3 regions of the Streptomyces sp. NPDC017936 genome follow, and region 2 is predicted to be linked to each of the others. Evidence: riboswitches for the same ligand, from Rfam matches in the RefSeq annotation. Region 2 holds a riboswitch; each other region holds the start of a gene.
The links. Region 2 has a riboswitch for cobalamin ahead of ACH4F6_RS32835 (ABC transporter substrate-binding protein). Riboswitches for the same ligand answer to the same signal wherever they lie in the genome.
Positions count from the first base shown of each region.

Region 1: another riboswitch for cobalamin. It lies ahead of ACH4F6_RS27715 (energy-coupling factor ABC transporter permease); the one in region 2 lies ahead of ACH4F6_RS32835 (ABC transporter substrate-binding protein).
Region 3: another riboswitch for cobalamin. It lies ahead of ACH4F6_RS10385 (ribonucleoside-diphosphate reductase subunit alpha); the one in region 2 lies ahead of ACH4F6_RS32835 (ABC transporter substrate-binding protein).

Region 1 covers NZ_JBIRHK010000014.1:186,149-197,056, reverse strand. Annotated here, with positions in the region: gene ACH4F6_RS27730 (MarR family transcriptional regulator) at 1-209, opposite strand, end outside; gene ACH4F6_RS27725 (PP2C family protein-serine/threonine phosphatase) at 322-1,485, shown strand; gene ACH4F6_RS27720 (heavy-metal-associated domain-containing protein) at 1,534-1,755, opposite strand; cobalamin riboswitch at 1,934-2,139, shown strand; gene ACH4F6_RS27715 (energy-coupling factor ABC transporter permease) at 2,169-2,870, shown strand; gene ACH4F6_RS27710 (energy-coupling factor ABC transporter substrate-binding protein) at 2,867-3,301, shown strand; gene cbiQ (cobalt ECF transporter T component CbiQ) at 3,308-4,054, shown strand; gene ACH4F6_RS27700 (ATP-binding cassette domain-containing protein) at 4,054-4,911, shown strand; gene ACH4F6_RS27695 (amidohydrolase) at 5,000-6,196, shown strand; gene ACH4F6_RS27690 (DUF6766 family protein) at 6,215-6,934, opposite strand; gene ACH4F6_RS27685 (hypothetical protein) at 7,018-7,425, opposite strand; gene ACH4F6_RS27680 (ABC transporter ATP-binding protein) at 7,535-9,082, opposite strand; gene ACH4F6_RS27675 (ABC transporter permease) at 9,079-9,879, opposite strand; gene ACH4F6_RS27670 (ABC transporter permease) at 9,876-10,829, opposite strand; gene ACH4F6_RS27665 (ABC transporter substrate-binding protein) at 10,826-10,908, opposite strand, start outside.
Region 2 covers NZ_JBIRHK010000019.1:148,553-159,460, forward strand. Annotated here, with positions in the region: gene ACH4F6_RS32825 (hypothetical protein) at 78-692, shown strand; gene ACH4F6_RS32830 (class I SAM-dependent methyltransferase) at 661-1,410, shown strand; cobalamin riboswitch at 1,466-1,646, shown strand; gene ACH4F6_RS32835 (ABC transporter substrate-binding protein) at 1,676-2,719, shown strand; partial or broken gene ACH4F6_RS32840 (FecCD family ABC transporter permease) at 2,802-3,830, shown strand; gene ACH4F6_RS32845 (ABC transporter ATP-binding protein) at 3,827-4,645, shown strand; partial or broken gene ACH4F6_RS32850 (superoxide dismutase) at 4,827-5,305, opposite strand; partial or broken gene ACH4F6_RS32855 (transposase) at 5,310-5,649, opposite strand; gene ACH4F6_RS32860 (helix-turn-helix domain-containing protein) at 5,613-5,984, opposite strand; gene ACH4F6_RS32865 (helix-turn-helix domain-containing protein) at 6,170-7,006, shown strand; gene ACH4F6_RS32870 (class I SAM-dependent methyltransferase) at 7,417-8,247, opposite strand; gene ACH4F6_RS32875 (TetR/AcrR family transcriptional regulator) at 8,322-8,909, shown strand; gene ACH4F6_RS32880 (transposase) at 9,508-10,542, shown strand; gene ACH4F6_RS32885 (hypothetical protein) at 10,427-10,908, opposite strand, start outside.
Region 3 covers NZ_JBIRHK010000004.1:198,717-206,917, forward strand. Annotated here, with positions in the region: gene ACH4F6_RS10360 (extracellular solute-binding protein) at 1-909, opposite strand, end outside; gene ACH4F6_RS10365 (GntR family transcriptional regulator) at 1,330-2,094, shown strand; gene ACH4F6_RS10370 (DUF3311 domain-containing protein) at 2,206-2,472, shown strand; gene mctP (monocarboxylate uptake permease MctP) at 2,469-4,097, shown strand; gene ACH4F6_RS10380 (GNAT family N-acetyltransferase) at 4,201-4,707, shown strand; cobalamin riboswitch at 4,725-4,884, shown strand; gene ACH4F6_RS10385 (ribonucleoside-diphosphate reductase subunit alpha) at 5,008-7,383, shown strand; gene ACH4F6_RS10390 (ribonucleotide-diphosphate reductase subunit beta) at 7,383-8,201, shown strand, end outside.

The DNA.
Region 1 (10,908 bases), on a different contig from region 2:
GACGGCGGCGTGGAGGCGAGGGAGTCGGCGAGGGTGCGCATGTTGATGTCCTCGTGGTGCTCGAGGATCAACAGCACGCGCAGCTGCGACGCGGACGCGGGCGCGGTCGACGCCCTGCCCCACAGCACTTCCAGCAGCTCCGCCGCCGTCGCGGTCACCCGGGCGACCTCGTCGGGCTCCGGGCGGTGACGGAAGGCAGTCACGGTCAGCCTCTCGCAGGCACTGGGACGACCGCCAGCGTACTAGGGCTCGTCCGGTGAGGCGGGCCGCGAAAAGCAGAAGAGCACATGATCCGTACATTTCGACGAGAGGACCGGTGCAGTGACGACCGTGGACGGATGGACGACCGCCGAGCGCGCCCTGCGGACGGCGGCGCCCCACGAGTTGCTCGACACGGTCCGCGGCGTGCTGGCCGAACAGTACGGCGCGGACCGTGTCGAGCTGTTCCTGGCCGACTACGGCCTGACGGTGCTGCAACCGGTGTCCACGTCGCCGCACGCCCCGGAACCGGTACCGGCCCACGGCAGCCCGGCGGGCCGGGCCTTCGGCGCGCAGGAACCGTTCGTGGAGCCCGCCGGCGAGGGACGGGTGCGCGCCCATCTGCCCGTCACCGTGCGCGGCGACCGGCTCGGCGTGCTGTCGGTGACCCTGCCCGAGCAGGGGGAGGCCGTCCTGGCCGAGGTGGCCGGGATCGCGCAGGTGCTGGCGCACGAGCTGGTCCTGACCGAGCGGGACACCGACCTGTACCTCCGGGCGAGACGCAGAGACCGGCTCACCCTGGCCGCGGAGATGCAGTGGCAGCTGCTCCCGGGCCGCTCGCGCAGCTGCCCCGAGTTCGATCTGGGCGCCCAGCTGGAGCCCGCCTACGACGTCTTCGGCGACTCCTACGACTGGTCGGTGACGGCCGACCACCTGACGCTGTACGTCACCGACGGCATGGGCGAGGGCACGGAGGCGTCCCTGCTGACCGGCCTGGCCGTCACCGCGCTGCGCAACGCGCGGCGGGCCGGCCTTCCCCTCGCCGACCAGGCGGCCCTGGCCGACCAGGCCGTCCACGCCCAGCACCGGGGCCGCCGCCACCTGCCGGCCCTGCTGCTCGAGGTCGAACTGGCCACCGGGCACGCCCGGGTGGTGGACGCCGGCTCCCCCCGGATGCTGCGCCTGCGGAACGGCATCGTGGAACACGTGCGCCTCGACCCCCAGTTGCCGCTGGGCATGTTCGAGGAGACGGACTACGCGGCCCAGGAGTTCCGCCTCGAGCCCGGCGACCGGCTCCTCTTCGTCAGCGACGGCGTCCACGCGGCCGTCTCGCCCGCCGGGGAGGCCTACGGCGAGGCCGTCCTGGCCCGCGCGGTCCTGTCCACCCGCCTGCTGCCCGCGGCCGAGGTCCCGCACGCCGTCCTGCGGGAGCTGACGCGTCACCGCGGCCGGCGCGTCCCGGACGACGACGCCCTGGTGCTGTGCCTGGACTGGCGCGGCCGCTGACCCGGACGCGCGTTCCCGGCAGGGCGCCGGCGCGGAGCCGCCGGCGGCTCAGGCCGCGGCGCGCACGGCTTCGACGGCCAGGTGGCCGGCCTCGTCGATCGCCGCCCGCACGGCGTCGCCGTCGACCCTCCCGCCGCGCACCGTCACCCGCCCCGCCCGCACGTCGACGTCCACCTCGGTGACGCCGGCCACCTCCACCCCCTTCTCGGCGACGCCGGCCGCGCGGCGGCCGCAGCTCATGGCGGACACGGTGCAGACCGGCTCGGTCACGGCGGGTGCTCCTGCCGTCGGGTTCACCGGTGCCTGCGCCCCGGGGTCCCGGGGCCCGCGGCACCAGGTACGGCACGGATCCCCGCCGTGTTCAGCAAGCGCGTACCACGTCGGCGGAACGCACCCGTGCGCCGGGGTGTGAGCCCTCGTCCGCCGTCCGCGCGCCCCCGTCGCGGCTTGTCACTGCCCCTGTCCTGGCACTACTGTCACCACGCCTTGGTGAACGGGAAATCCGGTGTGATGCCGGTGCGGCCCTCGCCACTGTGATCGGGAAGTCCGGCTCCGGCCCTCACGGGCAGCCACTGGGTCCTCGGACCCGGGAAGGCGGAGCACGGGCGGTGGTACCCGTCAGCCAGGAGACCGGCCAAGGCGCGTCAACCATCCACGAGGTGCTGGAGAGGGTCTGCTGAGCCATGCACATAGCCGAGGGTTTCCTTCCTCCGGCGCACGCGGTCGCCTGGGGCGTCGCGTCGGCGCCGTTCGTCGTCCACGGAGTCCGCGCCCTGAACCGTGAAGTGCGCGAGCATCCCGAGAGCACCCTGCTCCTCGGCGCCTCCGGGGCCTTCACCTTCGTCCTGTCCGCTCTCAAACTGCCGTCGGTGACCGGGAGCTGCTCGCACCCCACCGGCACCGGGCTGGGCGCCATCCTGTTCCGGCCGCCGATCATGGCGGTGCTCGGCACCATCACGCTGCTCTTCCAGGCGCTGCTGCTCGCCCACGGCGGCCTGACCACCCTGGGCGCCAACGTGTTCTCCATGGCGATCGTCGGTCCGTGGGCCGGTTACGGGACGTACCGGCTGCTGCGGCGGTACGACGTGCCGCTGATGGTCACCGTGTTCGCCGGCGCGTTCGTCGCCGACCTGTCCACCTACTGCGTCACCAGCGTGCAGCTGGCGCTCGCGTTCCCCGACCCGAGCAGCGGCTTCCTGGGCGCGCTCGGCAAGTTCGGCTCCATCTTCGCCGTCACGCAGATCCCGCTGGCGGTGAGCGAGGGCCTCCTCACGGTGCTGGTCATGCGGCTCCTGGCGCAGTCCAGCAAGGGCGAACTGACCCGCCTCGGCGTACTGGTGACGAAGCGGCAGGAACCGGCCGACACGGAGGCGGTGGCCCGGTGAACCGGAACACGAAGATCAACATCCTGCTGCTGGCCGTGGTGGTCGCGCTCGCCGTGCTGCCGCTCGCCCTCGGCCTCGGCGACCACAAGGAGGAGCCGTTCGCGGGCTCCGACGGCGAGGCGGAGACGGCGATCACCGAGATCGAGCCGGACTACGAGCCGTGGTTCTCGCCCCTGTACGAGCCGCCGTCCGGGGAGATCGAGTCGGCGCTGTTCTCCCTCCAGGCGGCCCTCGGAGCGGGCGTCCTCGCCTACTACTTCGGCCTGCGCCGGGGGCGGCGCCAGGGCGAACTGCGGGCCGCCGCACGGCTGGCGGAGACCCGGGACACCGCGGAGGGGACCACCGCGCCCACGACTGCGCGAAGCCCCGGGGGCGCCGGGGGGCCGGAGAGCGGATCCGACGCCGGGGCGTCCGCGCCGGGACGGGTCTGAGCGGTCGTGCTGCCGATCGACGCGGCGGCGCACAGCAGCCGCTGGCGCCGCCGCCACCCCGTGGACAAGGCCGTGCTCGGGTTCGGCCTCACCGTGCTCGCGATCTCCCTGCCGCCCTGGCCGGGCGCGGTCCTGGTGCTGGTGACGGCGCTGGTCCTGCTGCTCGGCCCGGCGGGTGTGCCGGCCCGCCGGCTGTGGCGCGCCTACCGGGTGCCGCTGGGGTTCTGCGCGACCGGCGCGGTCACCCTGCTCGTCCAGGTGGGCGGACCCGGCGGGTTCGTGAGCCTGGCCGACGGCGGGGCCGTGCGCGCCGGGGAGCTGATGCTGCGCACCTCGGCCGCCTCCCTCGGCGTGCTGCTGTTCGCGTTCACCACCCCCATGTCCGACCTGCTGCCCCGCCTGGTGAAGGCCGGTGTGCCCGCACCGGTCGTCGACGTCGCCCTGGTGACGTACCGCATGAGCTTCCTGCTGCTGGACTCCGTGCGCCGGATCCGGGAGGCCCAGGCGGCCCGGCTCGGGCACACCTCCCGGGCCGCCGAGTGGCGTTCCCTGGCCGGGCTCGGCGCCACCGCCTTCGTGCGGGCCTTCGACCGGGCGGCGCGGCTCCAGGCCGGTCTCGCCGGACGCGGCTACGACGGCACCCTGCGCGTCCTGGTGCCCGAGGCCCGTGTCTCCGTCCGTTTCACGGCGGCCGGCGCCGGGCTCCTGGCGGCCCTGGCCGCCCTCACGTTCGTACTGGAAAGGTCCCTGTGATGAGCGAGCTGGTCGCCCTGCGGGGCGTCTCCTTCGCGTACGAGGACGGCCCGGCCGTGCTCGACGGCCTCGACTTCGTCGTCCGCGAAGGCCGCGCGCTCGCCCTCCTCGGCCGCAACGGCACCGGCAAGACGACCCTGATGCGGCTGCTCAGCGGCGGACTGCGCCCGCACCGGGGCCGGCTGACGGTCGAGGGAGAGCCGGTGGCGTACGACCGCAAGGGGCTGACGCGGCTGCGGACCACCGTCCAGCTGGTGGTGCAGGACCCGGACGACCAGCTGTTCGCCGCGTCCGTCGCGCAGGACGTGTCGTTCGGTCCGCTGAACCTCGGGCTGCCCGACGCCGAGGTGCGGGCCCGGGTGGCCGAAGCGCTCGCCGCCCTGGACATCACCGGCCTCGCCGACCGGCCCACCCACCTGCTCTCCTACGGGCAGCGCAAGCGGACCGCGATCGCGGGCGCCGTCGCGATGCGGCCGCGCGTGCTGATCCTCGACGAACCGACCGCCGGGCTCGACCCCGACGGGCAGGAGCGCCTCCTCGCCACCCTCGACGCCCTGCGCGCGTCCGGCACCACGGTCGTGATGGCCACCCACGACGTCGACCTCGCCCTGCGCTGGGCCGACGACGCGGCGCTCCTCACCCCTTCCAGCGCCCACACCGGCCCCGCGGCCACCACCCTCGCCCGCACGGACCTCCTCGGACAGGCGGGACTCCGGCTGCCCTGGGGCGTCGCCGCCGCCGGGCTCCTGCGGGCGCAGGGGCTGCTGCGCGAGACGGAGCCCGGCCCGCGCAGCCCGGAGGAGCTGGCCGCCCTGACGGCGGCGCCGGCCACGCCCCCGGTCCCGGCCGACGGCTGATCCCCGGCGCGCCCGCGGGGTGTCGGCGCGGCGCCGGGTGGAACCCGGTGTCGTGGAAGGAAGCCGCGCCGACACCCGGGAGACCCGTGTGCCCCAGACCGCCGAAGCCCTGTACCGCCGTGTCCACGAGCAGGCCGAGGAGCGGGCCGACGCGCTGTGGCAGGTCGCGTCGGCGCTGCACGCCGACCCCGAGTACGCCTTCGCCGAGCGGCGGGCCGCCGCGCTCCTGACGGGTGAGCTGCGCCGGGCCGGGTTCGACGTGCGGCAGGACGTGGCCGGCATGCCGACCGCCTTCACCGCCCGCTTCGGCGAGGGGCGGCCCACGGTGGCGCTGCTGCTGGAGTACGACGCCCTGCCCGGCCTGGGGCACGCCTGCGGGCACAACCTGATCGCCGCCGCCGGGCTGGGGGCGGCGCTCGCCGTCCGCGCCGTGCTGGAGCCGGGCGCCGGGTCGGTGCTGGCCGTCGGCAGCCCGGCCGAGGAGGGCGGCGGCGGCAAGGTCCTGGAGGTGGAGGCGGGCGTCTTCGACGACGTCGACGCCGCGCTCATGTTCCATCCGGGCGTGTACGACTGGGCCCGGGCCCCGCTGACGGCGCAGGAACAGTACCGGGTCGGCTTCCACGGCCGGGCCGCCCACCCGACCGGGAACCCCACGGAGGGCATCGACGCGCTCGCGGCCCTCGTCGAACTGTTCAACGTGCTGGCCGCGCTCGGCCGGCGCCTGCCGGAGGCCTCCCACGTCCAGGGCATCATCACGCACGGGGGCGAGGCCACGAACATCGTCCCCGAGTACGCGGAGGGCCTGTTCGGCCTGCGCGCGGCCACCACGGACGCCCTCGACGACCTCGCCGGGCGGCTGCGGTCCGCCGCCGCGGGGGTGGCGCAGGCCACCGGCACCCGGTGCGCCGTCGAACGGGTGGGGGTCCGCTACGAGCACTTCCGTGACAGCGAGGCGCTCTCCCGGCGCTTCGCCGCGCACCTGGGGCGCTCCGGGATCGCCCTCACCCCGCCCGCGCCGGGGGTGTACCTGGGTTCGTCGGACATCGGCAACGTCAGTTCCCGGGTGCCGGCCATCCACCCGTTCGTGGCGATCATGGACGAGGACGGCTCCGACCACACGCCCGAGTTCGCCGCCGCGGCGGTCTCCGAACGGGCCCGGCGCGTCCTGTCCGCCGCCACGAAGGCGCTGGCGTGCACCGCGGTGGACGTCCTGTACGACGCCGGTCTGCGCGCCGAGGCGTGGAACGGGTACGGACGCGCCGCGGGCGCCGTCGCCGCGCGCTGAGCCCGGCCGGGCCCGGCGTCAGCCCTCGACGCCGGTGGCGCTGTGCGCGGAGCCGACCGGCTTGGACTCCGGGGAGCCCCGCTGCCGCAGGTAGATCGAGAGCACCGCCATGGAGGCGACGGCGAGCAGTTCGGACTGCCAGTTCTGCAGGGTGCGGTTCCAGAAGTCCGCCGAGCCCAGGTACTGCGTCCAGCCGACCGGGGCCTCGAGCCGCCGCAGCCGTTCCTCGTCGTGGGCGACGACGCCGGTGATCGACTGCACCAGCCAGGACAGCAGGAAGATCGTCCCCATGACGAGCAGCAGGGAGTTGGAGTACAGCGTGCGCCGCCATCCGGTGGCCGACGCCCACCGGGGCGAGTTCTCCCGGGCGTGCTCGCCGACCCTCTGGTCCTCGTCCGACTCGGTGCCGGACCTGCCCGGTTCCTTGGACTCCGGGGAACCGCGCTGCAGGAGCCAGACGGTCGCGCCGATGTACAGGGAGAACTGGAGGTACTCGGACTGCCAGTTCTCCGCCACGTCGACCGCGAAGTCGGACGAGGTGAGGTACTCGCCGAAGCCGACCGGCCGGAACCGGTCGGCGACCAGCTGGTCGTTGAGGTCGGCCCGGCCCGCGATCGCCTGCCCCACCAGCGTCAGCAGGAACGCGGCCATGAAGGTCAGTCCCAGCGCGTTGTCCCGGACGAAGCCCCGCAGGCCCCCGGGCCGGGACGCCCGGTCACGGGTCGCGTCCCCGTTCACCGGCGCATCAGTCCCACGGCGGCGAGGTAGGCGAGGCCGCATCCGACGACCAGCAGGACCATGACGAACATCGTCCTCATCGCTCACCCGCCCTTGACCAGGCACTGGTAGGGCCGTTCCGGCCGCGGCCGGCAGCCTGCCGCGACGATCTTCCAGCCGTCGCCGAAACGGGAGAGGAACAGGGTGTCCCGGACGAGCACCGCCCGCGCCTGGTTGCCGTAGACGTCCGTGCCCCGCACGGCGCCGCCCGCGGGAAGGGACTCCTCCCGGAGCGCCCGCGCGCACGGGACGCCGGCCGACTGCTCCACTTCCTCCAGGGTCCCCGGCGCGAGGGCCCCGCACATCCGGTCGTACGCGCCCTCGTCGAGCGCCTCCTCGAACGCGGCCGCGGCGGACCGCACGTCGGCGCGTCGTTCCTGCACCGTGCCGCAGGCGCCGACGGTGCCGGTGAGGACGACCGCGGCGGCCGCGGTCCACGCTCGGCTGGCCACCCACCACCTCCGACCCGGATCCGTCCGGGCAGTACACCCCGGAACACGGCCCCGGGCGGCCCGGCACGACGGCGGGTTCCCCCGGCCGGCGGACACCGCCGTGCCCTCCTCACGGCGGCGGGTGCCCTACGGACCCCGACCGCGCCCCCGTCCGCGTGAGCGAGACCGTGAAGGGGTGGCGGGGCTCGGTCAGCACGCGGTGGGCCGGTCCCTGCTCGACGAGTTCGCCCGCGTCCAGCACGGCTATGCGGCCGGCCAGGCGGGCGGTGTCCAGGTCGTGGGTGACGAGGACGAGGGACAGGCCGTCGCGCTCGCGCAGCAGACCGGCGAGGAGACGGAGGATGCCGCGCCGGGTGACCGGGTCGAGGCCGGAGGTGATCTCGTCGCAGATCAGGACCCGCGGCCGGGCGAGCAGGGCGCGGGCGAGGGCCGCGCGCTGCAGTTCGCCGCCGGAGAGCGCGCCGGGACGGCGGCGGGCCAGGTCCGCCGGCAGGCCGAGGCGGTCCAGGGCGGCCGTCGCCTCGTCCGCCGCCGCCCGGTCGCCGATGCCGCGCAGCCGCACCGCCGTACGGGCCACCTGGTGCAGGACGGGCCGGTGCTCGTCGAAGGCGGCGCGGGCGTCCTGGAAGACGTACTGCACGGCGGCGAGCTGGGCGCGGCTGCGGTCGCGCAGACTGCGCGCGAGCCGTGTGCCGTCGAGCAGGATCTCCCCGTCGTGATCGCGGTGCAGGCCCGCGAGGCAGCGGGCGAGCGTCGTCTTGCCGCTGCCGGAGCGGCCGACCACGGCCAGGCACTCGCCGGGGCGGAGGGCGAGGTGCGGGGCGCGCAGGACGACGGTCCGCCGGCCGTGCACGGCGGTCAGGCCCCGTACCTCCAGCACGGCCGGCCCGGCGGCCGCCGGCTCCTCGGGGGCCGCGCGCCGCTCGTCGAACAGCCGGCGCGTCCACGGGTGCCGCGGCGCCGTGCGCAGCCGTTCCACCGGCCCCGACTCGACGACCCGGCCCGCGCGCAGGACGAGGACCTCGTCGGCGAGGGCGCGCACCACGTCCAGGTCGTGGCTGAGCAGGACGAGCGCGACACCGCGGGCCGCCACCGCCGCCAGCTGCTCGACGACACGGCTCTTGGTCAACGCGTCCTGGCCCGTGGTGGGTTCGTCGGCGACGATGACGCGGGCGCCGAGCAGCAGGGCCTGGGCGAGGACGACGCGCTGCTGCTGTCCGCCGGAGAGCTGGTGCGGGTAGCGCCTCAAGAGCGCCTCGGCATCCGGCAGTTGGGCGTCGGACAGCGCTCGCAGGACCCGCTCGCGGGCCGCCGTCCGGCGCTCGGCGCGGGGCAGACGGCGGACCTGGAGCCGGGCGATGTCGTACAGCAGCGCGCCGACACGGCGGACCGGGTTGAGCACGGCGGCGGGGTGCTGAGGCACGTAGCCCACCGGGCCGTCGCCGGTCCGCCGCACCTCGCCCGTGACGCGGGCACCGGGCGGGTGCTCGCCCAGCAGGGCGAGGCCGGTCGTCGTCTTCCCGCTGCCGGAGGCGCCGACCAGGGCGGTCACCCTTCCCGGCAGCGCCCTCAGATCGACTCCGTCGACGATCGCCCGGCCGTCGATCTCGACGCGCAGACCGCGGACCTCGACGACGGCGTCCGTCTCCCGGCTCACGGGCGTCGCCCCTTCCTCTTCTTCTCCAGCGCCGCGTCGAAGAGCAGGTTGGTGCCCGTCGTCAGCGCCACGATCAGCAGCGCGGGCACCACCACGGCCCAGGGCTGCACCAGCAGGCCGGTGCGGTTGCGGTCGACCATGACGGCCCAGTCGGCGGCGTCCGGTGCGACACCGACGCCGAGGAACGCGGCGGTCGACACCAGGTACAGCACACCCGTCAGCCGGATGCCGGCGTCGGCGGCGAGGGTGCGCAGCGCCGAACGGCCGACGTAGCCGACGGCGATCCGCCACCGGCTCTCGCCCTGCACGCGCAGCGCCTCGACGGCGGGGCGGGCGGCCGCCTCCCCGGCGGCGGCCCGCACGGTCCGGGCCGCGTCGGGCACGTTGACCAGCGCCACGAGCAGCGCGAGCCCCACCGGCCCCGGTGACAGCACGGAGGCCACGAGCAGGATCAGCAGCAGGGACGGCACGGCGAGCAGCACGTCCAGCGGCCGCATCAGCGCGTCCTCCAGCGGGCGCGCCCGGGTCAGCGCGCCGAGCAGGCCGACCGGGACGGCGACGAGGTAAGCCAGGGCGGTCGCGGCCAGCGCGGTGACCACGACCGTACGGCCGCCCAGCAGGACCTGGTCCCGGACGTCACGGCCGACGAAGTCGGTGCCGAGCCAGTGGCCGCCGCCGAGCGTGAAGGAGACGGCCCTGGGCCCCGGGTCGCCCACGAACAGCGGTCCGAGGAGGGCGAGCGCGAGGGGGACGGCGACGACCGCGCCGCCCGGCACGAAGCGGCGGTACGTCCTCACGCGGCCACCTCCGTGCGGGGAGTGAACCGGTGGGCCACCAGGTCGGCCCCGAGGTTGAGCACGACCGTCAGCACCCCGAACACCACGGCCAGCCCCTGCACCACCGGCACGTCCCGCTCGGCGACGGCGTCGAGGAGGACCGTGCCCAGGCCCGGGATCACGAACAGGGCCTCCACCACGATCACCCCGCACAGCAACCAGTCGGCGGTGCGGGCGAGTTGCTGCACGGCCGGGGCGAGGGCGTTCGGCAGGGCGTGGGCGCGGCGGACGCGTGCGCCGGGGACGCCGCAGCGGCGGGCGTGGGCGGCGTAGGGGGAGGCGAGCGCGTCGACCATGCCGGCCCGCACCAGGCGGGACAGGGAGCACACCGGGCGGGACAGCAGGACCAGCACCGGCAGCACCAGCACCGCCGGATCGGCGAGCAGGCCGGTGCCGTGGCCGACGGCCGTCGGCGGCAGCCAGGCCAGCTCGAGGGCGAGGACCGTCACCAGCAGCACCCCGAGGGCGAACTCGGGGACCGCGTAGACGGCCAGCGTCACCGAGCTGACCAGCCGGTCGACGAGCCGGCCCTCGTGGCGGGCGGCGAGCACGCCGAGTCCGAAGCCGAGCGGCACGAGCAGCGCGAGGGTGAGCGCGGCCAGCAGCAGCGTCGGGCCGAAGCCGTCGGCGAGGTACCGGGTGACGGGCCGGCCGGAGGTGAGGGAGGTGCCGAGGTCGCCGTGGAGCAGGCCCGCCGCCCAGCCGGCCAGCCGCTCGTGCGCCGGCCGGTCCAGCTCCATGGCCTCGCGGATCGCCGCGATGCGCGCGGGGTCGGGCTGGTCACCGGCGAGGGCCACGGCCGCGTCGCCCGGGAGCGCCTCGGTGAGGGCGAAGACCAGCAGCACGACGGCCATGGCCTGCAGGGCGCCGAGGAGCAGCCGCCGGGCGACGAAAGAGCGAAGTCCGCTCACGCGAGCCACACCTTGTCGAAGCGGGCCCAGTCGAGGGTGTTGGCGGGCGCCTGGGTCTCGACCCCCTTCACCGTGCGGG
Region 2 (10,908 bases):
CGAGGACCGGATCACTCGGGCTCGTGAGCGTGCGGACTCGTCGAAGGTGGCTCGGCCGGGCGTTTTCGGCCACCGTCATGGCCGGACGCGACCACGAGGACGAGCTCGCCTTCTACCTCTACTTCCACTTCCAGCACTTCCTGGCGGTGTACGCCGTCGAACGGGCCTCCGGCGTGTTCTACAGCCTGGTCCTCCTGGTCTGCTTCACGCTCGTCATCGTCGTCCAGCCCCTCGCGTCCGGCCTGATCCGGCGCATGCCCTACGCGACGGCCCTCGCGATCGGCTTCACGGGCCTGGCGGCCGGGCTGGCCGCCCTGGCGGTCGGCACCCGGCCGGCCCTGCTGGCGGGCGGAGCGCTGATCACCCTGGGCGACATCGTCCTGTTCCTCAAGAACGACCTGGAGGCACTGCGCCGCAGCCCGCGCTCGGACGCCGTGGTCTTCGGCCAGCAGCGGTTGGCGGCGGGACTCGGCGCCTGCGCCAGCGGAGTGCTGGGCGGACAGCTGTACGGCCTCACCGAACGCGCGAGCCAAACGGGCTGGTTCTGGCTGCTGGCCGCAGCACAGTGCCTGGTGCTGCCCCCCGCGCTGCTGGCACTGCGCGATCGCGGGGTGAAACACACCCACCCACACGATGACGACGAAGGAGCACTGAGACCGCATGACACGGACGGACGGGTTCCAGGACGATGACTTCTGGACCGAGTTCCACGACTTCCTGTTCCCCGAACAGCGCTACGAGCAGGCGGAAGACCTGCTGGACAGCTCTCCGCTGCTGTCCTTTCCCCGGGGTTCTCGCGTACTCGACCTGTGTTGCGGTCCAGGGGTGTTCACCGTGCCACTCGCCCGGCTCGGTCACGACGTCACCGGAGTGGACCTCAGTCCAGCCATGCTGGAGCGCGCACGCAAGAAATCGGCTGACGCCGATGCCCACGTCACCTACGTACGGGCCGACGCGCGCGAGTACGAGGCACCGGGCGCGTTCGACGTCGTCCTCAACATGTTCACCTCGTTCGGATACTTCGAGGAGCCCGCCGACAACGCCCGCGTGCTGCGCACCATGTACACCTGCCTGGCACCCGGCGGCACCCTCGTCCTGGACCTCGCCGGCAAGGAACTGCTGGCCCGCAGGATCACCCCGCCCAAGGTGGTGCGACGCGGCGACGACCTGATGGTGCAGACCGACACCGTGCTGGACGACTGGGCACGGCTGCGCAGCGACCGGGTCCTGGTCCGGGGCGAGCGGGTGACGCGTACCACCCTGGTGTGGTTCGTGTACAGCGCGGTCGAGTTGCGGCGGATGACGCGGGAGGCGGGATTCGGCCGGGTGGAAGTCTTCGGCGGTTTCGACGGCCGTCCCTACGACGAGAACGCCGAGCGGCTGGTGCTCCGGGCGGTCCGGGAGGCGTGACGGAGGGCGTGGGGGAGTGCGGGTGGGTCAGCACGCCCTTTCGACCCGAGCTCGGCGGATCGTAGTATCACCGGGTCATCGCCGCGACGGGAGACAGGAAGCCGGTGCGAATCCGGCACGGTCCCGCCACTGTGACCGGGGAGTGCCCCCTCCGACATGCCACTGCGCGAGCCGCAGGAAGGCAGGAGGGCGTCGATCCGGGAGTCAGGACACTGGCCTGTCGCGGGCCCGTTCCGAGGAGCGCGGACTCCCCAGGAGGCTTCACGTGTACGACGGCACGTTCCGTCCCCCCCTGTTCACCCCTGCCCGCAGGCGTCACGCCCTGCGTGCCACGGCCGCGGCCTTGGCCCTGTCGGCGGCCCTGCTGACCGCCGGCTGCGGATCGTCGCAGGACACAGCCCGGGCCGCGGAGGCCACGGCCATGCCGGCCGACGGCTTTCCCGTCACCATCGACAACTGCGGCGTGAAGACGACGTACGACAAACCGCCCTCCCGTGTCGTCACCGTCCACCAGCACCCGGCGGAGCTCATGCTCGCCCTAGGTCTGAAGAACCGCATGGTCGGCACCTCCTTCCCCGACTCCGCCGTCCTGCCCGAGCTGAAGCAGGACTACGAGTCGATTCCGGAACTGGCGAAGAAGGAACCGTCCTTCGAAACGGTTCTGGAGGCCGATCCGGACCTCGTCTACGGCGGCTACGGCAGCGCCTTCGCCGAGAACGAGGGCCGCTCCCGCCAGGCGTTCGCAGACGCGGGCATCGACACCCACCTCAACCGTGAGTACTGCGGCAAGAAGCGGGTGACGATGAAGGACACCTACGACGAGGTCCGCACCATCGGCCGGATCTTCGGCGTCTCTGACCGGGCGGACAAGCTGGTCGCCGACCTCGAAGGCCGCGTCGACAAGGCCGCCACCACGGTCGAGGGCGAGCCCGAGGTGCCCGTCTTCGTCTACGACAGCGGCGACAAGACCGCCTTCACCGCGGGCGGCAAGAGCCTCGGCACCGAACTGATCCGGCTGGCCGGCGGCAAGAACGTCTTCGGCGACCTCGACGACGTCTTCGGCGACGTCTCCTGGGAGCAGGTCGTCGAGCGCAGGCCGGAGGTCATCGCGATCTACGACTACGCCGACGCCGGGAGCGTCGGTCAGAAGAAGGAGTTCCTGCTGTCCCAGCCCGCCCTCGAGGACGTACCCGCCGTCAAGAACAAGCGCTTCGTCGTGCTGCCGCTGACCGCCACCCTGGTCGGGGTCCGGTCCGCGTACGCAGTGGGGGACCTGGCCCGCGGCATCCACCCCGAGAGCTTCGCGTGACGGCCCCGGCACCCGTCCCGGCGCCGAGCAGGCCGGGCCACAACGGCAACAGGCCGAGAGGCGGGCGGGCCCGACCGGTCTCGCCCTCACGCTCGTCGTCCTGGCCGTCCTGCTGGCGGTCTCCGCCACGGCGGGCCTGGCCATCGGCTCGGTGCAGGTGCCGCCCGGCCAGGTATGGGGCATCGTGACGCACGCGCTGGGCGCCGACTGGGCGGATGCCGACTGGTCACGGGCGCGGGAGACCATCGTGCTGGACGTGCGGGCACCGCGCGTGCTCCTCGGGGCCGTGGCCGGCGCCGGACTGGCGGTGGTGGGCACCACCCTGCAGGCCCTGATCCGCAACCCGCTCGCGGAGCCCTACCTGCTCGGCGTCTCCTCCGGGGCGTCCCTGGGCGCCGTCGTGGTGATCGTGTTCGGGGTGACCTGGTTCGGGCCGGTGTCGCTGTCGGTCGCCGCGTTCGCGGGCGCGCTGGGCGCACTGCTGCTCGTCTACGCCACCGCCCGCACCGGCGGCCGGATCACGTCTGCACGGCTGGTCCTGTCCGGTGTGGCCGTCGCCGCGGTGCTCACCGCCGTGCTGGACCTGCTGCTGCTCACCACCGACCGGGGCAACGAGGCCCGCGCGGTCCTCGCCTGGACCCTCGGCGGTCTCGGCGGCGTCAACTGGGACACTCTGTGGCTGCCCGGCGCCGCCCTGCTTCTGGGCATCGGCATCCTCATGGTGCAGGCCCGCAACCTGAACCTGTTGCTCGCCGGTGAGGAGGCCGCGACGACGATGGGGCTGGACGTGGCCCGCTTCCGCGCCCGCATGTTCGTCCTGCTCTCCCTCGTCACCGGCATCCTCGTCGCGGCCGCCGGGCCGATCGGCTTCGTCGGGCTGATGCTTCCGCATATCGTGCGGCTCGCCGTCGGTGGCGACCACCGCCGCGTCCTGCCGACGGCAGCGCTCGGCGGCGCGGTCTTCCTCATCTGGGCCGACATCGCCGCACGCGTCGTCGCCGCGCCCATGGAGATACCGGTCGGTGTGCTCACCGCACTGTGCGGAGGCCCGTTCTTCCTTTGGCTGATGCGCCGCGACGCCCGGCGGAGCACCACCCGAGGAGGGGCATGACCGGCACGGAACTCGTCATCGACGGAGTCACCCTCACCGCCGGCGCGCGCCGCCTGGTCGAGGACGTCTCCCTGACCGCCCGGCCCGGCGAGGTCATCGGCCTGGTCGGACCGAACGGCAGCGGCAAGTCCAGCCTGCTGCGCGCCGTCTACCGCGTCCTGCGCCCCACCACCGGCCGGGTCGATGTCGACGGCATGGACGCCTGGTCGCTGCCCGTGCGGCAACTCGCCCGAACGGTGGCAGCGGTCGTACAGGAGTCAGGTGCCGAGTTCGACCTCTCGGTGCGTGAGGTCGTCGCCATGGGCCGCACCCCGCACAAACAGCTGCTTGACGGCGACACCCCCGAAGACGCCGACCTGATCCGGTCGGCGCTCGCCGCGGTGGACGCCACCGACCTGGCCCACCGCCCCTTCGACCGGCTCTCCGGCGGCGAACGCCAACGCGTCCTCATCGCCCGCGCCCTCGCCCAGCAGCCGTCCCTCCTCGTCCTGGACGAACCGACCAACCACCTCGACATCCGCCACCAGCTGGAGGTCCTCGGCACCTTGCGGCAACTGCCCGCGACGGTCCTGGTGGCCCTGCACGACCTCAACCTCGCCGCGTACTACTGCGACCGCCTCTACGTCCTGCGCGACGGCAGCGTCACGGCCTCGGGCTCGCCCGTCGACGTCCTCACGCCCCAGTTGTTGGCCACGGTCTACGGCGTGACGAGCGAGGTCACCATCCATCCACGCACAGGCGCCCCCCAGGTGACCTTCCTCCCCGGAGCACCGCCCCTGGCCGCTCAAGTCGAGGCGGGTCCCCCCGTCTCGTGATCGTCGGCGCCGTTTTCGCCGGTCATCCCGTGATCAAGCAGCGCCGGTGCCGACCCGTCGTCGTCCGACCGCGGCGCGGAAGGACCCCCGCAACCGGTGTGCTTGCGGGGGCCCTTCGCCGCGCCGGCCCGGTGAACGGTGAGAAGACGATCACGAGCAGGACATCTGCGTGGCCACGGCGTCACGGCTTGAGGAGCAGGCTGTCGCCGCGCTCCTTGGCGGCGGCGGAGCGCTTGGCCACGTCCTGCCAGTCGACGACGGCCCACATCGCCTCGATGAAGTCGACCTCCTGGTTCTTGTACTGCAGGTAGAAGGCGTGCTCCCAGGCGTCGAAGACCAGGATCGGGGTGGAGCCCTGCCCGACGTTGCCCTGGTGGTCGTAGACCTGCTCGACGATCAGCCGGCCGCTCAGCGGCTCGTAGGCGAGCACACCCCAGCCGGAGCCCTGCGTGTGGTGGTGGCGGTCTTGGACAGCTGGGCCTTGAAACCGGCGAAGGAGCCGAAGGCCTCGGTGATCGCGTCGGCCGGCTGCTCCAGTGTGTCATTCGCACCCTTCACGTACGCCGCGTGATGTTTGTCGTGGTGCAGGTCGATGATCTCCGGGCTGAGGACCGGAGCGAGCGCCGAGCAGTCGTACGGAAGTTCCGGGAGCGTGTACACGGGCGTGTCCGGTGCCCTTGCGGGCGGTTTTCGGCGTGATGCCGTGAGCGCGCAGGAGCCGACGATATGTGTCGTAGTCGTAGCCGCGGTCGGCGAACAGCCGCCGTGGGCCGGTGACGTGGCCCGCCCACCAGGCCGCGGATGCGGGGAATCGCGTCCGGCAGGGGGCATGAGCGGGGTGACGTCGTGACGGTTTTCGCTGGTCAGCGACATTGCGAGGAGTGTTTCGTGCCGATCGGTGATCACATGGTGCTTGCTGCCCCGGCGGCCGCGGTCGACCGGCGAAGGTCCGGTGTGAGCCCCCCCTTCAGGTCCCGGACGTGCGAGCCGTCCGCCACACGCCTGACTTGCTGATCGTCACGTCGTGGTACCGCTTGAGGTACATCGCGATCTTCTCCGGGCCGAAGTGGTAGTTCTGCCGGAGATAGATGATCTTCCCGACCACCTCGACGTGCGTCGCGTTCGGGGATGTCTTGGGTGCCTTGGAGCGGGTGCGCAGGCCCTCGACGCCCTCGGCCCGGCAGCGGCGGTACCAGGTGGAGTAAGCCTGCCGACTGATCCCGAAGTACCGGCAGGACATCGCGACGTTGCCGCTGACCTCTTCGACATGGCGTATGACGGCCAGGCGCCGCTTGGCCTCACGGTCAAGCGGCGGGGTGGCGGGACTGGACTTGGGCATGTGGATCTCCGCAGTGATCGGAGACCCAGGTGTCAACGATGATCGTCAGTTTTAGACCGACAGTGGACCTGCTTAGCTTCATGCTGTCCCTGTCTCAGGACTTCTTGAACCCATGCTCGGGTGTACGGAAGTAGAGACCCTGGATGGTGATTTTCCTGGGCTGGGCGGCTCGTACACTGACGAAAATGGAGGACCACACGGCCACCGGGATCGGTGCACGTCCGGCGCGCGTCTTGCGGGAGTACGTCGACTCGTATGTCGGCTTCGACCTCCGCGGGCTCCCGGCGGGGGTGCACTGCGGCCCGCCGAGCCGCGCGCTCACTGCGGTGATCAGCCTGTCAGATCCTTTGGAGGTGGCGACAGGCGTTGACGACGGGTCACCGGTCACCCGATTCGGCAGCGTGGCCGGCGGTCTGATGTGCCGGTCCGTCGCGATTCACCATGACGGACGCCAGCAAGGTGTTCAGGTATCGCTGACACCGCTCGGGGCCCGGGCCGTCTACGGCATGCCGTCTGCCGAGCTCGCCAACCGACTGGTCCCACTTGACGAGCTTCTCGGAGCCCTTGCCGTCGAGCTGGTCGACCGGCTCCGATCGGCGACAACATGGGCGGCGCGGTTCACCGCGCTGGACGAATTGTTCCTCCGAGCTGTCGGCCGCAGCGCCTGCGGCGACCATGTGCGCTGGGTGCGCCCCGAGGTGGCCGAGGCCTGGCGCCGCCTCGTCGCCGCGCGGGGTTGCGTCCAGGTTGGTGCGGTCGCCGCGGAACTCGGCTGGAGCCGTCGGTACCTCACCGAGCGGTTTCGCGGTGAGGTGGGCCTGTCGCCGAAGACCTTCGCCCGAGTCTTGCGCTTCGAGCACGCGCACGAACTGACGGCGACGCAGGACCCGCTCCCGTGGGGCGATGCGGCAGCAGTCTCTGGCTACGCCGACCAGGCCCATCTCGTCCGGGACTGGCGCGAGTTCACGGGCCGATCGCCGACGGCCTGGCGTCGCAGCGAAGTCCTCCTCGGAGCCGGGTAGCCGCCAACCGTCCGCCCCTCGCGTCGGCTTCTCTTCCCTTTTCTTCAAGACCGCCCGATAGACGGCATCGTAGGCAGATGACCGGCCGCGGATGGGCGAGACAACCCAGAAGACAGCGATCGCCCTGCCGACCGGATGGCATCTCGGCCAACCGAACCCATCGCGCTACGCCCGGAAGCCCCAGGCCCTGTCTGCTGCTGTTCGGACGTCCGCGCCCGTCGGCGCCGGTGAATCCCGTCAAGGGCAACAGTGCTGACCGTGCAGTGGTCAGATGGCGCGAGTACCAATCGTGCCGCTCGCCGGGACGGACCGTTGGACTGAGGTCCGGTGCAACAAGCCGGTGAACCTTCCCCGCTCCTCGGCGGGTGTCGCCGAGCTCATCAGTCGGCGACATCTAGCGTTTGCGGTGGTCAGGCCGTATTGGATCGGGTCGCGGTGATCACGACGGATGTGTAGGGCATGGTGGTGTGGCCGCCGAGCTCGTCGATCGCGTTCCTGGCGCTGTTCAGGACCTCCGCCATTTTGTCTGCGGGGAGTTGGGTGAGGCCGCCGAAGGTGGGGAGCTGGTCGAGCCACTCCTCTCGGGAGTAGGTGTGCTCCCAGGTGAAGCGCCACTGTTCCGGCTCGCTGAAGCTGCCGGTCTGCCGGATCCCGTCGGCGATCTTCGCGAACAGTGGCTGGTAGGCGTCCACGGCCGATCCGCTGAGCAGGCCGGGGTTGAACGGGGAATCGGGAGCGACCCGGTGGAGTGCTTCAGCGAGGGCGTCGATCAACTGGACCGGAAGCTGGGGGACGTGGTGGAAGGGGGCGAGTCGGCCGCCGGGCCGGAGCACCTGGGCCGCCTTGGCCGCGCCGGCGACGGGATCCACCCAGTGCCAGGCGGTGCCGGCGATGACCGCGTCGAACTGCCGCCCGGCTGGCTGCCAGTCCTCGAACCTGGCGACCTCGACCTCGATGCGGCTGCGGCGCGCGAAGGCGGCCATCCGCTCGTCGGGCTCGACACCGAGCACCGTGCAGCCGGCCGCCTGGAACTGCCGGGCCTCGATGCCGGTTCCGGCTCCGACGTCGAGGATGTACCGACCGGGGCTTGCCGCGATGATCCTGTCCACCAGGGCCTGGGGATACGGCGGTCGGGCGCGGTCGTAGCGTTCGGCGTCCACGCCGAACGACTCGGCCGTCTGCCGGTGGCGGTAGGGCTCGGGGCCGGACGTGTCCGGCTGTCCCTGCGATAAAGTGGGCATGCGCCCACACTAATGGGCGGTTGCCCACTTGTTAAGGCTGGGGCGGCGCGGAAAGGGAGACAATGCCGTCAGGGGTGCACATCCGCAACGTGCGCGGCCAGTTGTTCGAAGCCGCCGAGCGCGTGCTGCTTCGGAACGGGCCCGACGCGTTGACCAGCCGGGCGGTCACGGAGGAGGCGAACTGCGCCAAGGGCGTGCTGCACCGGCACTTCACCGACTTCGATGCCTTCCTGGCGGAACTCGTCCTCGACCGCGTCCGCGGCATCGAGGACCGAACCACGACTCTGCGCGCGGCCGCCGGCACCGGGAGCGTGGTGGACAACCTCGCCAACGCGCTGCAGGACCTGTTCGGTCCGGTCACGGTGGCAATCGTCGCGCTCATCACCTTCCGCGAAGGCCTCCGCGCGCGGCTGCGCGAGGCCGGTCTGACCGGTATCCCACTGGCCGCACAGGGCACTGCCATGATCGCCGCATACCTCACCGCCGAGCGGGAGTCGGGGCGTCTGGCCGGTGACGCCGACATCGACACACTCGCCCCCACCCTCGTCGGGGCCGGTCACCTGCTGTTCGCCGACCGGACCAGCGCCCCACCGCAGACCCCCGCCGTCCGCAAGATGGTGACCACCGTCATCGCTGGCGCCTTGCGGCCACCCGAGCCGTGACCTAAACGCCAGGTTGCACGTCGCTCCGCCCGCCTCTGCCCCAGATCTGGTAGGCCTCCGCAGCGAGTTCGGGGTTCTGGTGGTCGTGGTCGGGGTCTGCGCAATGCCCGACCACAGCCCTGACCATGGCGGCGCTTATGGATGTCGGGTGTGCATCCAGCCGACCCTGCGGTTGGGGTGGGTGACGGGGCGCCATACGGGTGCGGTGGGGTCGTGGTGTCCGTGCTTGGGGGCATTTCGGTGTGCCGGTGGGCTGTGGGTTGGTGGCTGCGCAATCTGCCGTCCTGGTCTGCGCGGTGTGCTGGCCTGTGTGGTTGGGGTCATGGGCGGTTCGTGGTCGGGGCGGGCTGTTGCTGCGTCGGGGCGGTGGCGTGTGACCTCCCCAGGTCTTGTCCGCCACCGCCCCGCCGTGTGCCCGCCGGCACCCGGATGTCCGCTCCTTCGTCCAACCGTCCGTCCTGCTACCCCGCCTTTAGCCTCGCGCTTTCACGAAGCGGGTTGTCCAAGAGCTGACCAGAAACGAGGAAAGTGCCTTTGACCTGCAACGATAGGACTTGCTGAGGGTCCTGTTAGCTGCAAGGGAAAGAGCACTTTCCAGGTGAGAGAGCCTATCTCGTCGTACCCGAGTGTCCGTGTCCAGGAGGACGGCCGTCAGGTGGTCTCGCAGGCCGGTTCGGTCCTGCTGGTGGAGACGGTCCGCAAGGTGGGCCTTGACCAGGCGATATCCGCCGCATTGGCGCCGTGGCGGAGGCCGCGGGCCGTCCACGACCCGGGGAAGGTCGTCCTGGACCTCGCCCTGGCGGTCGCGCTGGGCGGGGACTGCCTGGCCGATGCCGGCCTGCTGCGGGCCGAGCCGGCCGTGTTCGGGCCGGTTGCCTCGGACCCGACGGTCTCCCGCCTGGTCGATACTCCCGCCGTCTCCGGCGACACCGCCCTGCAGGCGATCCGGTCCGCACGGGCCGAAGTCCGCGAACGCGTCTGGTGGTTGGCCGACCGGAAGGCGCCAGACGCGGACGGGACGGTGACCACCGACCTGGACGGGGTGCTGGTGATCGCGCACTCCGACAAGCAGGACGCCGCCCCGACCTGGAAGCGGACCTACGGCCACCACCCGCTGATGGGTTTCGTCGACCACGGCCCGGGCGGCACCGGGGAACCCGTCGCGGCCCTGCTCAGGCCGGGGAACGCGGGGTCGAACACCGCCGCCGACCACATCACCGCAGCCCGCCTGACCCTCGCCCAACCACCGAAGAAATACCGGCGCGGACGCCAGACCCTGATCCGCACCGACTCCGCGGGCGGCACCCACGACTTCGTCTCCTGGCTCGCCCGGCGCGGGCGCTGGCTGTCCTACTCCGTCGGCATGGTGATCACCGACGCGCGGGCCGCCGCCCTGCCCGCCCTCAGCCGCAGAACGCGAAATGGTCCGCCAACTCCGTCGGCGGACCATCACGAAAGTCCGAGGCCAAGTTCTGTTTCTCTGGTCACCTGGGCCCGCAACCGGTCAAGCTGGGCCCTCACCAGCCGTGCTGGGCGTCCCCCAGTACGGTGCCGCCGAGGTACGCGGCAAGTCTCTTGGCGCGTGGAAGGTCGCCCAATTTGTCGACGTGGACGAAGACTGTGTGGTGGTTAGTCGGCTTTGACCAGTTGACGTCGTCGCAGTTGAAGAGGATCTCCACGCCGTCGTACTTGGCAAAGCCGTACGAATCCGTCTCCGCGTCGTCCGGCCACCTGCCGTGCAAGCCCATCGAGGCGATGCCTTGCCCCACAGCCCTCACGAACCGGTTCTCCACGGTGCCCGGTGGCACGTAGTGCAGGACGGACAGAGGCAGCTCCGGCTCCAGGAGGGAGCGGTCCGCCGTGGCGATGTCCAGGCCGAAGTCCAGAAAGTCACGTGTTACCGGGTCCCTTCGGGGCTTGGTGTAGTTGAACTCGGCCTCGGGCAGCACCGCCGCGATCCGCCGCGCGTCCTCGACGGTCAGCAGATCGGCCATCAGGG
Region 3 (8,201 bases), on a different contig from region 2:
GGACGGGCCGGGCATGACGAAGTTCTCGAGGTTGCCCTTGAGCTTGCCGGTCTTGTCGTTCTCGGGGGCCTCGGAGGTCGCGCCCTCCCAGGCGGCGCCGAAGATCATGCCGGACTTGCCCTGGCCGTAGACGATGTACCGGTCGGACTCGTCCTTGGTCTTGTCGCCGTGCATGTACTTGTCGACGACGTTCTTGTACTCGTTCAGACCCTTCAGGGACTCCGGCGAGGAGAGGTTGGCCTTCCACTGGCCGCCCTCCTCCTTCGCGATGGAGCCGCCGGCGTCGTAGACGAAGGACATGGCCGCGTACCAGTCGCGGGTGGGCTGGTACCAGGAGCTGAACTTGCCGCCCTCCTTCTTCTGGACCTTGTCCAGGGCGGCGGTCAGCTCCGCGTACGTCTTCGGGGCGCTCTTCACCCCGACGGAGGCGAAGAGGTCCTTGCGCCAGTTGCCGACCCGGCCGCCGGCGTAGTACGGGACGCCGTAGGTCTTGTCCTCGTAGGTCACCGAGGCCTTGAGACCGTCCAGCCAGGCGGAGGAGTTGTCGAACTTCGAGGTGTCGAGGGGGGCGAAGGCGCCCTTGACCATGTAGCCGAGCATCTCGGTGTTGCCCATCTCGACCACGTCGGGGGCCTTGTCCGTGGCGAGGACGGCGTCGAGCTTGGCGTTCTTGTCGGGCCAGCCGTAGTACTCGTGGTTGATCTTGAGACCGGGGTGCGCCTTCTGCACCGCCGCGTCGGCGGCCTTCACCAGGTCGGGCCAGTTGTTCTGCGCGTCGACCGTGAGCCAGACGGTCAGTTCCTTGGCGTCGGCGCCCTTGTCCGAGCCCCCGTTGTCACTGTCCCCGCACGCCGCGATGGAGACCATCATGCCCGCGATACCGATCGCGGCTGTCAGCTTGCGCTTCACGCCACCCTCCTCAGGGATGCCACAAACCCCCCTGCCTCCCCGCCGCGGTTGAGCGTCAACGCGTACCGTCCGTGGGGCCGGGACCTGGACCAATGGTGTAGACCAGTGCGGAGAGCTTGGCTCAGACCAATAGGGCTGTCAAGGGTGCGCAACGGGGGTTGAGTCGTCCGTTACGGGACCGCGATATGCAGGGACTTTTCAATTCCTGAGGGCGGATGCGGCCCCCGCGCGCGGGATGTACCACCGCCCCTCGAAAGCACGCTGGACTAGACCAAGCAGGGTCCCGCGGGTATACAGAGGAGATCACGGAAGAGCGAGGTCACCCGCACCGGTCACCCCGCCCAGGAACCCGTGCCACGATGTGAGCCGCGGGCCGACGCGCAGGTCGGCCGCTTGGCTCCGGAGCCGGGAAGGCAGGCCATGAGCACCGACGTCAGCAGTGCGGAGAACGAGGGTGGGGCGACCGTCCGTACCGCGCGCGTGCCCAAGTACTACCGCCTGAAGAAGCACCTGCTCGACATGACGCGGACCCAGGCGCCGGGCACGCCGGTGCCGCCCGAGCGGACGCTGGCGGCCGAGTTCGACACCTCGCGCACGACCGTGCGCCAGGCCCTGCAGGAACTGGTCGTCGAGGGCCGGCTGGAGCGCATCCAGGGCAAGGGCACGTTCGTCGCCAAGCCGAAGGTCTCCCAGGCCCTGCAACTCACCTCCTACACCGAGGACATGCGCGCCCAGGGCCTCGAGCCCACCTCCCAGCTCCTCGAGGTCGGCTACATCACCGCCGACGACACCCTCGCCGGCCTGCTCGACATCACCGCCGGCGGGCGCGTGCTGCGCATCGAGCGGCTGCGCATGGCCAACGGCGAGCCGATGGCGATCGAGACCACCCACCTCTCCGCCAAGCGCTTCCCGGCGCTGCGCAGGTCGCTGGTGAAGTACACGTCCCTCTACACCGCGCTCGCCGAGGTCTACGACGTCCATCTGGCGGAGGCCGAGGAGACCATCGAGACCTCCCTGGCCACCCCGCGCGAGGCGGGCCTGCTCGGCACCGACGTGGGCCTGCCCATGCTGATGCTCTCCCGGCACTCCCTGGACAAGGAGGGCCAGCCGGTGGAGTGGGTGCGGTCCGTCTACCGGGGCGACCGGTACAAGTTCGTGGCCCGCCTCAAGCGTCCCCAGGACTGAACGGGCGCCGTCCGGGGACCGATATCCGGACGAGGTCTTCCGCTCCCCTTTATGCGTCACCTACATTGCGTGCGCATTGCACAGGTGATCAGCAAGGGGACGGAGTCGCCGATGTCCAAAGCGCCAGAAGTGTCCACGGGGCGGGTGGTGACGCCCGTGCGCGTCGTCATCGCCCTCTGTCTGTTCGCGCCCTTCGTGGCGATGCTGTGGGTGGGCTCGTACGCCGAGGTGGACCCGACGTTCATCGGCATCCCCTTCTTCTACTGGTACCAGATGGCGTGGGTGCTCATCTCCACCGCGCTCACGATGGTCGCGTACCAGCTGTGGCAGCGTGACCAGCGCGCCCGCAAGGTCTCGGACGGGGGTGCGTCGGAATGAACGACGGTGTGAACGGCGTCGCGCTCGCCGTCTTCGTCCTCTTCTTCCTGGCCGTCACGGTCATGGGCTTCCTGGCCGCGCGCTGGCGCAAGGCCGACGACGAGCACAGCCTCGACGAGTGGGGTCTGGGCGGCCGGTCGTTCGGCACCTGGATCACCTGGTTCCTGCTGGGCGGCGACCTCTACACGGCCTACACCTTCGTGGCGGTCCCGGCGGCGATCTACGCGGCCGGCGCCGCCGGCTTCTTCGCGGTGCCCTACACGATCCTGGTCTACCCGCTGATCTTCACGTTCCTGCCGCGCCTGTGGTCGGTCTCGCACCGGCACGGGTACGTGACGACCTCGGACTTCGTGCGCGGCCGCTTCGGCTCCAAGGGCCTGTCCCTGGCCGTGGCCGTCACCGGCATCCTCGCGACCATGCCGTACATCGCGCTCCAGCTCGTCGGCATCCAGGCCGTGCTGGACGTGATGGGCGTCGGCGGCGGCGAGGACACCAACTGGTTCGTCAAGGACCTGCCGCTGCTGATCGCCTTCGGCGTGCTGGCCGCGTACACGTACTCGTCGGGCCTGCGCGCCCCCGCGCTGATCGCGTTCGTGAAGGACACGCTGATCTACATCGTCATCGCGGTGGCGATCATCTACATCCCGATCAAGCTGGGCGGGTTCGACGACATCTTCGCCAAGGCGGGTGACGCGTTCGCGCAGGTCAACCCGGCGACGGAGAAGCCGCGCGGGGCGCTGGTGCCGCCCGAGGCGGGCCAGTGGACGTACGCCACGCTGGCGTTGGGCTCCGCGCTGGCGCTCTTCATGTACCCGCACTCGATCACGGCCACGCTGTCCTCGAAGAGCCGTGAGGTGATCCGCCGCAACACCACGATCCTGCCGCTGTACTCCCTCATGCTCGGCCTGCTGGCCCTGCTGGGCTTCATGGCGATCGCGGCCGGGATCAAGGTCACCAACGGGCAGCTGGCGATCCCGCAGCTGTTCGAGGACATGTTCCCGGCCTGGTTCGCGGGCGTGGCCTTCGCGGCGATCGGCATCGGCGCCCTCGTCCCCGCGGCCATCATGTCCATCGCGGCCGCGAACCTCTTCACGCGCAACATCTACAAGGACTTCATCAAGCCGGACGCGACCCCCAAGGAGGAGACCCGCGTCTCCAAGCTGGTCTCGCTGCTGGTGAAGGTGGGCGCGCTGGTCTTCGTCCTGACGATGGACAAGACGGTCGCCATCAACTTCCAGCTCCTCGGCGGCATCTGGATCCTGCAGACCTTCCCGGCCCTGGTCGGCGGCCTGTTCACCCGCTGGTTCCACCGCTGGGCGCTGCTCGCCGGCTGGGCGGTCGGCATGGTCTACGGCACGGTCGCCGCGTACGGCGTCGCCTCCCCGACCCAGAAGCACTTCGGCGGCTCGTCGAAGGAGATCCCCGGCATCGGGGAGATCGGCTACATCGGTCTGACGGCGTTCGTCCTGAACCTGGTGGTGTCGGTCGTCCTGACCTTCGTCCTGAGGGCGGCGAAGGCCCCCGAGGGCGTCGACGAGACCAGGCCGGAGGACTACACGGCGGACGCGGGCGACCCGGGCGTCGAGGTGGAGCTGCCTCCGGCGACCGCGGGCTCCGCCCACTGACCGCCGGCTGAGGGCCTCCTGAGGCGCCCTCAGCCGCACGCCCCGCGACGGGCCGCCGAAAGCAGGTCGATTCGGCGGCCCGTCGTCGTCCACACTCGACGCCATGGACCTGCGGATCCGGGAAGCGGAACCCACCGAGTACGCCGCCCTGGGCGACCTGACCGCCCGCGCCTACCTCGACGACGGCCTCCTCGACTTCGGCGGGGGCGACCCGTACCTGCCCGTGCTGAAGGACGTCGCGGGGCGGGCCGCCGCGGCCGAGGTGCTGGTGGCGGTGCGGGACGGCGCGCTGCTCGGCGGCGTCACCCTCGTCCCCGACGGCGGCCCCGTCGCCGACATCGCCGGCCCCGGGGAGGCCGAGGTCCGCGCCCTGGCCGTCGCGCGGGAGAGCCGCGGACAGGGCGTCGGCGAGGCCCTCGTGCGCGCGTGCGTGGACCGTGCCCGCGCGGCGGAGGGCCGCACCGCCGTCGTCCTGTCGAGCCGGCGCTCCATGCACGCCGCCCACCGCCTCTACGAGCGCCTGGGCTTCGTCCGCACACCCGAGCGGGACTGGAACCCGGTCCCGCACCTGGACGACCTCACGCTCCTCACCTACCGATTGACGCTGTGAAGCCGGTGCGACACAACATCTGGGGGTAGCCCGACGGCCCGACACAAGATGTATGCTCATGCTCGCTGTCGCCGCAGGGGAATCCGGTGCGAATCCGGAACTGTCCCGCAACGGTGTACTCGCGTGTCTCCGCACGCCCGTCCAGTCCGAGGACCTGCCGGCAGCGCACCCGGTCCGTCCGTTCCGGGTGCCTGACGTCCGGGCCTCGTGGAGTGGGCCGGTGGACGCGACGCCGTGCGCGCTCGTGTGCTGCCCCCTGCCCTCCGCCAGGCCCCCCGCCGAGCGAGGGAGAGCCCCCACGTGACCATCGCGCCAGCCGATCCGGCTTCAGCCACCCCGTCCGCGGCGCCGGCCGGGGACGACGGTCCCGGAGCCGCGCTGCTGCGGACCCTGACCGGGCTGACCGCCGACCTCCCCGACGCCGACCCCGGCCGGGTCGCCGCCGCCGCGCTGCGGGGCCGGTCCGCGCGGGCGGACGAGACGGAACTGCGCGAGCTGGCCACGGAGGCGGCCGCCGGCCTGATCTCCGAGGACCCCGCCTACTCGAAGCTGGCCGCCCGGCTGCTGACGATCGGCATCGCCGCCGAGGCCGCCTCCCAGGGCGTCACCTCGTTCACCGAGTCCGTGGCCGCCGGCCACCGCGAGGGCCTCGTCGCCGACCGCACCGCCGCGTTCGTACGGCTGCACGCGGCCCGCCTGGACGCGCTGATCGACCCGGCCGCCGACGACCGCTTCGGCTACTTCGGGCTGCGCACCCTGCACAGCCGCTACCTGCTGCGCCACCCCCTCACCCGCAAGATCGTCGAGACGCCCCAGCACTTCCTGCTGCGGGTGGCGAGCGGCCTCGCCGAGGACGACACGCCCCGCTCCGTGGACGAGGTGGCCGCGCTCTACGGGCTGATGAGCCGGCTCGACTACCTGCCCTCGTCCCCCACGCTCTTCAACTCCGGCACCCGGCACCCCCAGATGTCATCCTGCTACCTCCTGGACTCCCCCAAGGACGAGCTGGACTCCCTGTACGACCGCTACCACCAGGTCGCCCGGCTCTCCAAGCACGCCGGCGGCATCGGGCTGTCGTACTCGCGGATCCGCTCCCGCGGCTCCCTCATCCGCGGCACCAACGGACTCTCCAACGGCATCGTGCCGTTCCTGAAGACCCTCGACGCCTCCGTCGCCGCCGTGAACCAGGGCGGGCGGCGCAAGGGCGCGGCCGCGGTCTACCTGGAGACCTGGCACTCGGACATCGAGGAGTTCCTGGAGCTGCGCGACAACACGGGTGAGGACGCCCGCCGTACGCACAACCTGAACCTGGCGCACTGGGTCCCGGACGAGTTCATGCGCCGGGTGAACGCCGACGAGCAGTGGTCGCTGTTCTCCCCCTCGGACGTGCCCGAGCTGGTCGACCTGTGGGGCGAGGAGTTCGACGCCGCGTACCGCGGGGCGGAGGCGGCGGGCCTCGCGAGGAAGACCATCGCGGCCCGCGACCTGTACGGCCGGATGATGCGCACCCTCGCGCAGACCGGCAACGGCTGGATGACCTTCAAGGACGCCGCCAACCGCACCGCCAACCAGACGGCCGAGCCGGGCCAGGTCATCCACTCCTCCAACCTCTGCACGGAGATCCTGGAGGTCACGAACGACGGCGAGACGGCGGTCTGCAACCTGGGGTCGGTGAACCTCGGCGCGTTCGTCGACACGGAGGCCGGGGACGTCGACTGGGAGCGGCTGGACGCCACGGTCCGCACGGCCGTCACCTTCCTGGACCGGGTCGTCGACATCAACTTCTACCCGACCGAGCAGGCGGGCCGGTCGAACGCCAAGTGGCGTCCGGTGGGCCTGGGCGCGATGGGCCTGCAGGACGTCTTCTTCAAGCTGCGGCTGCCCTTCGACTCCCCGCGGGCCCGCACGCTCTCGACGCGCATCGCCGAGCGGATCATGCTCGCCGCGTACGAGGCCTCCGCCGGCCTCGCCGAGCGCAACGGGCCGCTGCCGGCCTGGGACAGGACCCGCACCGCCCGCGGCGTGCTGCACCCGGACCACTACGGCGTCGAGTTCGCCTGGCCCGAGCGCTGGGCCGCGCTGCGCGAGCGCATCGCCGCGACGGGCCTGCGCAACTCGCTGCTCCTGGCCATCGCGCCGACCGCCACCATCGCCTCGATCGCCGGTGTGTACGAGTGCATCGAGCCGCAGGTGTCCAACCTGTTCAAGCGCGAGACGCTGTCCGGTGAGTTCCTCCAGGTCAACCCGTACCTGGTGGACGACCTGAAGAAGCTGGGCGTGTGGGACGCGCGCACCCGTGAGGCGCTGCGCGACGCGAACGGCTCGGTGCGGGACTTCGCCTGGATCCCCGAGGACGTACGGCAGCTCTACCGCACCGCCTGGGAGATCCCGCAGCGCGCCCTGATCGACATGGCCGCCGCCCGCACCCCCTACCTGGACCAGGCGCAGTCGCTGAACCTGTTCCTGGAGACGCCGACCATCGGCAAGCTCTCCTCGATGTACGCGTACGCCTGGAAGTCGGGCCTGAAGACGACGTACTACCTGCGCTCGCGCCCGGCGACCCGCATCGCCCGCGCCGCCCGGGCCCGGACCACCGCCCCCGACCGGCAGACGGGCTCCGACGACGCCGTCGCCTGCTCCCTTGAGAACCCCGAGTCCTGCGAGGCCTGCCAGTGATGTCCACCCGTTCCCAGAACCTTCTCGACCCGGGCTTCGAGCTGACCCTGCGCCCGATGCGCTACCCCGACTTCTACGAGCGCTACCGGGACGCCATCAAGAACACCTGGACCGTCGAGGAGGTCGACCTCCACTCGGACGTCGCCGACCTCGCCAGGCTGACGCCGGCCGAGCAGCACCTGATCGGCCGTCTGGTGGCCTTCTTCGCGACGGGCGACTCGATCGTCGCGAACAACCTGGTGCTGACGCTGTACAAGCACATCAACTCCCCCGAGGCGCGGCTGTACCTGAGCCGTCAGCTCTTCGAGGAGGCCGTGCACGTCCAGTTCTACCTGACGCTGCTCGACACCTACCTGCCCGACCCGGACGACCGGGCGGCGGCCTTCGCGGCCGTGGAGAACATCCCCTCCATCCGGGAGAAGGCCGAATTCTGCTTCACGTGGATGGACTCGGTCGAGAAGCTGGACCGCCTGGAGTCCCGGGCCGACCGCCGCCGCTTCCTGCTCAACCTCATCTGCTTCGCCGCGTGCATCGAGGGCCTGTTCTTCTACGGCGCCTTCGCGTACGTCTACTGGTTCCGCAGCCGGGGTCTCCTGCACGGCCTCGCCACGGGCACCAACTGGGTGTTCCGCGACGAGACCATGCACATGAGCTTCGCCTTCGACGTCGTCGACACCGTCCGCAAGGAGGAGCCGGACCTCTTCGACGACCGGCTCCGGCAGCAGGTCACGGACATGCTCCGGGAGGCCGTCGAGGCCGAGCTGCAGTTCGCGCGCGACCTGTGCGGTGACGGCCTTCCCGGCATGAACACCGACTCG